2 regions of the Streptomyces sp. NPDC014889 genome follow, and region 1 is predicted to be linked to the other one. Evidence: riboswitches for the same ligand, from Rfam matches in the RefSeq annotation. Region 1 holds a riboswitch; the other holds the start of a gene.
The links. Region 1 has a riboswitch for cyclic di-AMP ahead of ACF09J_RS21390 (transglycosylase SLT domain-containing protein). Riboswitches for the same ligand answer to the same signal wherever they lie in the genome.
Positions count from the first base shown of each region.

Region 2: another riboswitch for cyclic di-AMP. It lies ahead of ACF09J_RS13140 (transglycosylase family protein); the one in region 1 lies ahead of ACF09J_RS21390 (transglycosylase SLT domain-containing protein).

Region 1 covers NZ_JBIBWH010000010.1:134,426-139,220, forward strand. Annotated here, with positions in the region: gene fahA (fumarylacetoacetase) at 1-68, opposite strand, end outside; gene ACF09J_RS21380 (ATP-grasp domain-containing protein) at 282-1,520, shown strand; gene ACF09J_RS21385 (HAD family hydrolase) at 1,722-2,525, shown strand; gene ACF09J_RS21390 (transglycosylase SLT domain-containing protein) at 2,580-3,065, opposite strand; cyclic di-AMP (ydaO/yuaA leader) riboswitch at 3,071-3,258, opposite strand; gene ACF09J_RS21395 (polyprenyl synthetase family protein) at 3,742-4,752, shown strand.
Region 2 covers NZ_JBIBWH010000006.1:81,136-85,930, forward strand. Annotated here, with positions in the region: gene ACF09J_RS13130 (septum formation initiator family protein) at 1-154, opposite strand, end outside; gene eno (phosphopyruvate hydratase) at 299-1,588, opposite strand; gene ACF09J_RS13140 (transglycosylase family protein) at 1,845-2,543, opposite strand; cyclic di-AMP (ydaO/yuaA leader) riboswitch at 2,548-2,715, opposite strand; gene ACF09J_RS13145 (transglycosylase family protein) at 2,898-3,932, opposite strand; gene ACF09J_RS13150 (cytochrome P450) at 4,155-4,795, opposite strand, start outside.

The DNA.
Region 1 (4,795 bases):
GAGAAGACGCCGTAGGGAAGGTTGTGCGGACCGAAGGGGTCGCCCTCGGGGACCTCGAAGGGGGGCATGGGGTGCTGCCTTCCTTTCCGAAATGCCATGTGGTCGGGCCACACGTTACGGGGGCATCGCATGTCTTGGGCAGTGCCTAAAGAGTTTGCAATGTCCGAATTGGTCTTGTGGGAGGGGGCAATTCCGGCTTAGCGTCCTCTGGGGACGCGGACGGGGTGGGTCCGCTCAATGGGGGACACGTGGGGGGACCCGTGGCCAGGAATGCCGTCAGTGTGCCTTTCCGGGCCGACCGCGAGGTGCCGGGCCTGATCGTGAAGTTCGGCGACTACCCGCTGCACCATGGCGGGGTGGGAGCGATCCGCAGTCTGGGCCGTCTGGGCGTGCCCATGTACGCGATCACCGAGGACGCCTACACGCCGGCGGCCTCCTCCCGTTATCTCAAACGCGCGTTCGTGTGGCCGACCAGGGGCACGGAGGGTGCGGACCGTCTGGTGGAGGGGCTGCTGCGGATCGGACGCCGCATCGGCCGGCCCGCCGTCCTGGTGCCCACCGACGAGGAGGCCGCGGTCCTGATCGCGGAGCACCAGGAGGAGCTCAGGGGCCCCTTCCTCTTCCCGCCCGTCGCCCCCGGCCTGCCGCGCCGCCTGGCCAGCAAGCAGGGCCTGCACGAACTGTGCGTGGAGCACGGCATCCCGAGTCCCGAGGCCGCCTTCCCGCAGACGTACGACGACATCGTGGCGTTCGCCGAGAGGACCCGTTTCCCGGTGGTGGCCAAGAATCGCGAGGCGTTCGTGCGGCGCAGCAGCCCCGCGGTGAACGGCACCACGAGGATCAACAGCCGCGAGGGCCTGCTGGCCCTGGCCCGCGACTGGGGCGAGCAGCCCGGAGTGATCCTCCAGGAGTACCTGCCGAGGGAGGAGGCCGAGGACTGGATCGTGCACGCCTACTTCGACCGGAGTTCCACCCCGCTCGCGATGTTCACCGGCGTCAAGGTCCGTTCCTGGCCGCCGCACGCGGGCATGACGGCGAACGCGTACGTCGTCGACAACCCGGAACTCGCCGACCTCGCCGCCCGGTTCATCAAGCAGATCGGCTTCACCGGCATCGTCGACCTCGACCTGCGTTTCGACCGGCGGGACGGGCGGTACAAGCTCCTCGACTTCAATCCGCGCATGGGCGCGCAGTTCCGGCTCTTCGAGAGCGAGTCGGGCGTGGACGTCGTGCGTGCCATGCACCTCGACCTGACCGGGCGCCCCGTCCCGGAGGGCGAGCAGCGCACCGGCCACCGCTACGTCGTGGAGAACATCGACCTGCCCGCCCTTCTCGCCTACCGCCGCAGCGGCTACACCACACCGCACGCGCCGGCGAGGGCGAGCGGCACGGAACTGGCCTGGCTGGCGGGTGACGATCCGCTGCCGTTCCTCACGATGCTCGCCCGTTTCGTGCGGCCGGGCGCGCGGCACCTCTATCAGCTGTGGCGGACCAACCGCCGTGGCGGCACGACCGGTTGAGGCGGAGCACGACCGGGCGGGCTGCCGTCCCGCCGCCCGAACCGCCCCGCGGCCGCCCACCGCGGCGGCGCACGGTCGAGTACCGCCTCGCGCACGGCGCGAAGGTCCCTCACCCGAAGGGCAGTTGAGGAAAGGCGGCCTGAAGCGCGGTCGTCCGGCTCCGGTCGAGTCGGTGGGCCGGGGCATCCGTATTCTCTGATCATGGCCGCCCTCGCATACACCCTCATCGCCACCGACCTGGACGGGACGCTGCTGCGCGGCGACGACACCGTGTCCGAACGGTCCCTCGCCGCGCTCGCGAGGACGGCGGCCGCCGGCGCCCGGCACCTCGTGGTGACCGGACGGCCGGCGCCGAGGGTGCGGGAGCTGCTCGGCGTCCTCCACACCACGGGCCTCGCGGTGTGCGGTCAGGGCGCACAGCTCTACGACGCCGGCAGCGACCGTCTGCTGTGGTCGGTCACCCTGGACCGCGAGCTGGCGGAGACCGCGCTCGGCAAGATCGAGGCCGAGGTGGGGGAGGTGTACGCCGCGGTCGACCAGGACGGGGTCGAGGGGCTCACGCTCATCGAGCCGGGGTACCGCATGCCGCACGCGGCGCTTCCCGCCGTACGGGTCGAGCGGCGCGACGAGCTGTGGCGCGCGCCCATCAGCAAGGTGCTGCTGCGTCACCCGGAGCTGTCCGACGACGAACTGGCGGCGGCGGCCCGCGGTGTGGTGGGGCCCCTCGCCACGGTCACCATGTCGGGCCCCGGGACCGTGGAGCTCCAGCCGTGCGGCATCACCAAGGCGACCGGACTGGCGCTGGCCGCCGAACACCTGGGACTGGGCCGCGAGAGCGCCCTCGCCTTCGGCGACATGCCCAACGACATCCCGATGTTCCAGTGGGCCGCCCGGGGGATCGCCATGGCCAACGCCCACCCCGAACTCAAGGCGGTGGCCGACGAGGTCACGACGTCGAACGAGGACGACGGCATCGCCGTCGTCCTCGAACGACTGTTTGTCTAGTGCCGCGGCACTGGTGCCGGGGCACCAGCCGGTGTGGAGCCGGCCGTGGTCCGGTCAGTAGGCGCCGTTGACGTTGTCGATGGAGCCGTACCGCTTGGCCGCGTAGTTGCAGGCGGCCGTGATGTTGGCGACCGGGTCGTAGATGTTCCAGGACGTCCCGTTCACGTGGTAGGCCCGGAAGGTCGGGTCGATGACCTGGAGCAGGCCCTTGGACGGTATGCCCTTCTTGGCGTTGGAGTCCCAGAGGTTGATGGCACGCGGGTTGCCGGAGGACTCGCGGATGATGTTGCGGTGGATCCCGTTGTAGGAGCCCGGGATGCCCTTCTGCGCCATGACCGCCAGGGAGGCGCGGATCCAGCCGTCGAGGTTGTTCGGGTAGCCGAAGCTCGCGGCCGTCCGGACGGTGGCGGGGGTCGCCGCGGACGCGCTCGTCGCGCCGAGCAGCGGCACGGCGAGGACGGCTGCGCCCGTGCCGGTGACGGCGAGGGTGCGGACGAGGCGGGCGGTGCGGGAAGAGCGGCGCTGACCGTTTGCAGGCATGGGGGAATTCCTCTCCGTCGCCTGCGAGGTGAGCTGTCGGGTTCGGGCGGGGAGGTGCCCGGCCGCGCCCTGTTGGGCGCGGCTTCACCCCGAGCCGTTCCGGTGCGGCGTACGACGTAGGACGTACGAGCCCGGTCCGGCGGCTTACCTGGGTCCCCCGCTCCTGCCGTGGTTCATTCGGTCGTTGGGATGACGGGCGGCGGCAGGATTCGGCGTCCGCCCGATGGCCGGGAACGTATGCGAGAGCACATGTCCCGAACAAGTGGCGGAATCACACATCGTCCTATTTGACCTTGGTCTGGGGTGTATGTGGTGCTTGATCCTTTGCGTCCGCCAACGCTCAACTCCGTTGGGCGTAAAGGGAATGTGAAGGGATGAGAGGGGTGGTGCGGAGAGGAGGTGAAGTGACCCAACTCACGGTTTGGGTGCCCGAAGGGCAATTACCACTAAAGAGAATTGAAACCCCAATAGGGGCGAATCGGACTTCGAGTGTGAGCGTGGATGGGCCATGTGGCCGACGCGTGACGGTGGTCACGTCGGGTGATGTGGCCTGACCCGTATAGGTGGGCGATATCGGTGATCGAAACGTGACCGGATACGCTGACTTGAGTGAGGGCAGCGACGTATCGACAAACCGTGTAATCCCCAGCAGACACCAGCAGACAGGAGACCCCTCGTGACCGTCGTCGGGCCATTCGGGCTGAGCGTGCGGGACCAGGCTCTCGAAGCCGATGTCCAGGCCGGATTGGCGGCTGTCGAGGAAGGGCTGCTCGAAGCCACCAAGAGCGAGGTCCCGTTCATCACGGGGGCCGCGCAGCACCTCGTCAAGGCGGGCGGGAAGCGGTTCCGGCCGCTGCTCGTGATGCTCGCGTCCCAGTTCGGTGACCCGTACGCGCCGGGGATCGTGCCGTCGGCCGTGGTGGTGGAGCTGACCCATCTGGCCACGCTGTACCACGACGACGTGATGGACGAGGCCGCCGTGCGCCGCGGGGTGGCCAGCGCCAACACCCGCTGGGGCAACTCGGTCGCGGTCCTGACCGGCGACTTCCTGTTCGCCCGCGCCTCGCAGATCCTCGCCGACCTCGGCCCGGAGGCCGTGCGGGTGCAGGCCGTGGCGTTCGAACGGCTGGTCACCGGTCAGATCCTGGAGACGGCGGGCCCGCAGGACGGCCGGGACCCGGTCGACCACTACCTGGACGTGCTGGGCGGCAAGACCGGATCGCTGGTGGCGGTGTCGTGCCGGTTCGGCGCGATGATGTCCGGCGCCGACGAGACCGTCGTGGACGTGCTGACGCAGTACGGCGAGCGGCTGGGCGTCGCCTTCCAGCTCGCGGACGACGTCCTGGACATCGCCTCCGACTCGCGCGAGTCGGGCAAGACCCCCGGCACCGACCTGCGCGAGGGCATCGCCACGCTGCCGGTGCTGCGGCTGCGCGAGCGCGCCGCCCGGCTGGGGCTGCCCGAAGACATCGCCCTGTGCGAGCTGCTGGACTCCGACCTGACCGACGACGCGCGGCTCGCGGAGGCGCTGGGCGCGCTGCGGGAGCATCCGGCCCTGGAGCAGGCCCGACGGGACACCGTGCGCTACGCCAAGGAGGCGCGGGCCGCGCTGGCGCCGCTGCGGGAGTGCGAGGCGAAGGCCGCGCTGCTGCAGATGTGCGACGCGGTGGTGCACCGGGCCGGCTGACGCCCGGTTCCCCGACCTGCCCGGACGCCCCGCCGGCGGCCCC
Region 2 (4,795 bases), on a different contig from region 1:
ACAGCACCAGCGCGAGCAGCGCCGCGCGGCCGGTGAGGCGGGAGCGGCGGGCCTGGCGCCGGGTCTGCGAACGGTAGACACGGGCCGCGGTCTGCTCACCGAGCAGCCTGAGCCTGGTCGTGGTGGAGAACCGGTCCCGGTCCTTGACGGCCATCGTCCCGCCTCCCGTTCGTGCCCGCGCACACACGTGCGTACGTCCCCGGACACGGTACGGGACCGGGTACGGGGACGTACGTGCGACGGGCGAAGCCGTACGCTGTGCGGCTCAGCCGCCGTGGCGGCCGAGCCCCTGCCGTGCCTACTGGTTCGCGGAGCGGAACCGCGGGAAGGCCGAGCGGCCGGCGTACACCGCGGCGTCGTCGAGGATCTCCTCGATGCGCAGCAGCTGGTTGTACTTGGCGACGCGCTCGGAGCGGGCCGGGGCGCCGGTCTTGATCTGGCCGCAGTTGGTGGCGACGGCCAGGTCGGCGATGGTGACGTCCTCGGTCTCGCCGGAACGGTGGGACATCATGCACTTGAAGCCGTTGCGCTGGGCCAGCTCGACGGCGTCCAGGGTCTCGGTGAGCGAACCGATCTGGTTCACCTTCACGAGCAGCGCGTTGGCGGCGCCGTCCTCGATGCCGCGGGCGAGGCGCTCGGGGTTGGTGACGAACAGGTCGTCGCCGACGAGCTGGACCTTGTCGCCGAGCTTGTCGGTGATGACCTTCCAGCCGGCCCAGTCGTCCTCGAACAGCGGGTCCTCGATGGAGACGAGCGGGTAGGCGGCCACCAGCTCCTCGTAGTACTCGGTCATCTCCGCCGCGGAGCGGTCCTTGCCCTCGAAGAGGTACTTGCCGTCCTTGTAGAACTCGGAGGCGGCGACGTCGAGCGCGAGGGCGATCTGCTCGCCGGGCGCGTAGCCGGCTTCCTTGATCGCTTCGAGGATGAGGTCGAGGGCCTCGCGGTTGGAGCCGAGGTTCGGGGCGAAGCCGCCCTCGTCGCCGAGGCCGGTGGACAGGCCCTTGCTCTTCAGGACCTTCTTCAGGGTGTGGTAGACCTCGGTGCCCCAGCGCAGGGCCTCGGAGAAGGACTCCGCGCCGATCGGGGCGATCATGAACTCCTGGATGTCCACGTTGGAGTCGGCGTGCGAGCCGCCGTTCAGGATGTTCATCATCGGCACCGGCAGCAGGTGCGCGTTCGGACCGCCCAGGTAGCGGAAGAGGGGGAGGTCCGAGGCCTCGGAGGCGGCGTGCGCGACGGCGAGGGAGACACCGAGGATGGCGTTGGCGCCCAGCGAGCCCTTGTTGTCGGTGGCGTCCAGGTCGAACATGGCCTGGTCGATCAGACGCTGCTCGGTGGCGTCGTAACCGACGAGCTCCGGGCCGATCTGCTCGATCACGGCGAGGACGGCCTTCTCGACGCCCTTGCCCTGGTAGCGGTTGGGGTCGCCGTCACGGAGCTCGATGGCCTCGAAGGCGCCGGTGGAGGCGCCGGAGGGGACGGCGGCACGACCGGTGCTGCCGTCGTCGAGGCCGACCTCGACCTCGACCGTGGGGTTGCCTCGGGAGTCCAGGATTTCCCGGGCTACGACGACGTCGATGGACGGCACGAGCATCTCCTTCTGGGATGTGACGCTGAAAGTGCGGGGCGTGAGCCCTGCGACTAGAGCCTAACCGTCCCGCGGTGGCGACCGGCCGACCGACCGCCTCGTGGACAGGATGACGGTATCCATTGTTCCCGTCCGGAACAAAGGGGAGGGGAAGGTTCGGGAACGCCCCGGCGTGCGCGAGGCGAAAAAACCCCGCCCCGACGCGTAGGGGGGAACGCGCCGGGGCGGGGAGCCCAGGGAGGGCGGGGACGGGCCTTTACTTCAGGTGGAGCTGCTGGCCCGGGTAGATGAGGTCGGCGTTGTCGACGATGTCCTTGTTCAGCTCGAACAGCTTCTGCCAGCCGCCCTGGACGCCGTGCCGGGCGGCGATGGAGCTGAGGGTGTCGCCGGAGACCACCTTGTACTCGCCGTCGCCCTTCTTGACCTTCTTGCCGGTCGGCGTGGTGACGGTCCTGCTCGGGGCCGGACGCGTCGCGGAGCGGTTGGCGGCCTGCCGCTCGGTCGAGCGGGTGGTGGTGCTCTTGGCGGAGCCACCGTTCGACGAGGACGCAGACGACGACGCGGGGGCGCTGCCGGTGTAGGCGGCGCCGGACAGACCCTTGCCGCAGACCGGCCAGGCACCCTTGCCCTGGCCCGCGAGGACCTTCTCGGCGACGGCTATCTGCTGCGACTTGGAGGCCAGGTCGGCGCGCGACGCGTAGGCGGTGCCGCCATAGCCGGCCCAGGTGGAGTTGGTGAACTGGAGGCCGCCGTAGAAGCCGTTGCCAGTGTTGATGGACCAGTTGCCACCGGACTCGCACTGCGCGACCGCGTCCCACTGGGAGGCGGTGGCGGCGGAGGCGTCGCCGACCGCCATCAGCGGGGCGGCGACCGCGGCGGAGGCGACACCGGCGAGCGCGATGACCCGGGTGGTCCTGGACGTACGACGGTGCTTGCCCTTGCTGGAGAACAGCATGGAAGGATCCCCTCACCGACGCCTGCGAGGTGAGCTGTCGGGTTCGGGCCGGTTGAGTTGCCCGGCCGTGCCTCACGCATGAGGCACGGCTCCACCCCTAGCCGCTCCGGTCAACTGCCGGGCACGGCACTTACCTTGGGTCCCCCGCTCCTGCCCACGGCGCTTGACGCGACGACTGTTCCCGTACGGCCGCTGGCAGGATTCGGCGTTGCGGCAGCCGGGGCTCGCGGTGACGAGCAGTCATGACCGTAGGCATGCGCTCCGCCGAATTCCAAAGACGATCAGGGCTTCTGAGACTCATCCCACACTTTGGCCGAATGGGACATTCGGCGCGAAGTGTGACGTGAACTCCCGCTACTTTTGGGGCGTTTCGGTCGGGACATTCAGGGTCTGACCGGCGGAGATGTGGTTCGGGTCGGACCCGATGGCCCCCTTGTTCGCGGCATACAGCGCGTCCCATCCGCCGGGGACGTCAAGGGAGTCGGCGATGGACTCGAGGGAGTCGCCGGCACGGACGGTGTAGGAGTCGGCGGCGCGCGCGGCGTGGCGGCCGGCGGAGGCGGCCGTGTGGTGGTCGGCCAGATCCTCGACGGCGCTGCCGCCGCGGTGGCGTCCGCCGCCGAGCGCCCCGGTGTCGACCAGGGCCGAAGTGCCGCCGACCTGCCACGACTTGTCCGTGTCACCGGACTCCGGCGCGGCCGAGGGCGAGGTGTCGGGCGACTGGGACCCGCTCGCGGCGACATCGGGGGACGTGTCGGACTTACCGGGCTTGCCCTTCTTTGCGGGCGAGGACGGCGAGGGTGTGGACGTGCCGGGGGGCGTGCTCACGGAGTCGGAGGGCTCGGAGGAGTCGGCCGAACCGGGTGCGGCGTCCGACGAGCCGGATGAGCCGGATGAATCGGACGGCGTCTGTGACGAGTTCGACAGACCGAGGTCGTCGGTGAGGGACTTTCCGGAGGAGTTGGAGGATCCGGACGTATCACCCACACCGGTGTCGACCTTCGCCGCCTCGGACTTCTCGCCGAGACCGGAGAGCAGCCCGCACGTCGGCCAGGCGCCGGGACCCTTGTCGGCGAGCACCTTCTCGGCCACGGCTATCTGCTGGGACCGGCTCGCCTGGTCGGCGCTCAACGCGTAGTCGAGACCGCCGTACTTCTCCCAGTCGTCCTGCGTCAACTGCAAGCCGCCGTAGTAGCCGTTGCCGGCGTTGGCGCTCCAGGCGCCGCCGCTCTCGCACTTGGCCACCTTGTCCCAGGTGTTGCCGTCGGCCGCGCTGGCGCCGCCGGCGGCCATCAGCGGAATGGCGATGGCGGATCCGGTCACTCCGGCGGCGACGAGGAGGGCCGGAGCCTGACGGGGCCGACGGTGACGGCCGTTCCCGGAGAGCATACGGAGACCTTTCGTGCGACAACGCTGACCGGCGTGACGACCGCGACTCGGCGCCACGCTGATGGGTGAAAGTATCCGCTGACGATCGCTTGTCACAAGTTCATGCCGCACAGATCACGTGAAGATCACACAGTTGAGACTCTGTCATCTTCGAGGCGGTCAGTGGGTAGGGGTGATGCGGCGGCAGGCACCTTTTCCGGCCTTGTCCGGCTTCCCTCCGACTTACCGACCGGGAGTGAACCGCACCGGCAGCGTCCGCAGTCCGCGCATGATGAGCCCGCCGCGCCAGCGCAAGTCGGCTGGATCCGCACCCAGTTGCAGGTCCGGAAGCCGGGTGAGCAGGGTGGCGAGCGCGGTCTGGCCCTCCAGACGGGCGAGCGGCGCGCCGAGGCAGTAGTGGATGCCGTGTCCGTAGCCGAGGTGTTGATTGTCACGTCGGCCGAGATCGAGGACGTCGGGGCCTTCGAACTTCTCCGGATCCCGGTCGGCGGCGGCGAGCACGACGAGGACCGGGTCGCCGGGGGCGATGTCCTGGCCGCCGATGGTGAGCGGCTCGGTGGCGTAGCGCCAGGTGGCCAGTTCCACCGGCCCGTCGTAGCGCAGGAGTTCCTCCACCCCCGTCTCCAGCAGGCCGCCGTCGCCCTCGGCGAGGGACCGCTGGAGCCGGTCCCGCTGCTCGGGGTGGGTGAGCAGCGCAAAGGTGCCGTTGCCGATGAGGTTGACGGTGGTCTCGAAACCGGCGAACAGGAGGATGAAGGCCATGGCGGCGGCCTCGTTCTCGGTGAGGTGCTCGCCGTGGTCGGAGGCGCGGATCAGAGCGGAGATGAGGTCCTCGCCGGGGCCGGGCTCGGCCGGCAGCGCCT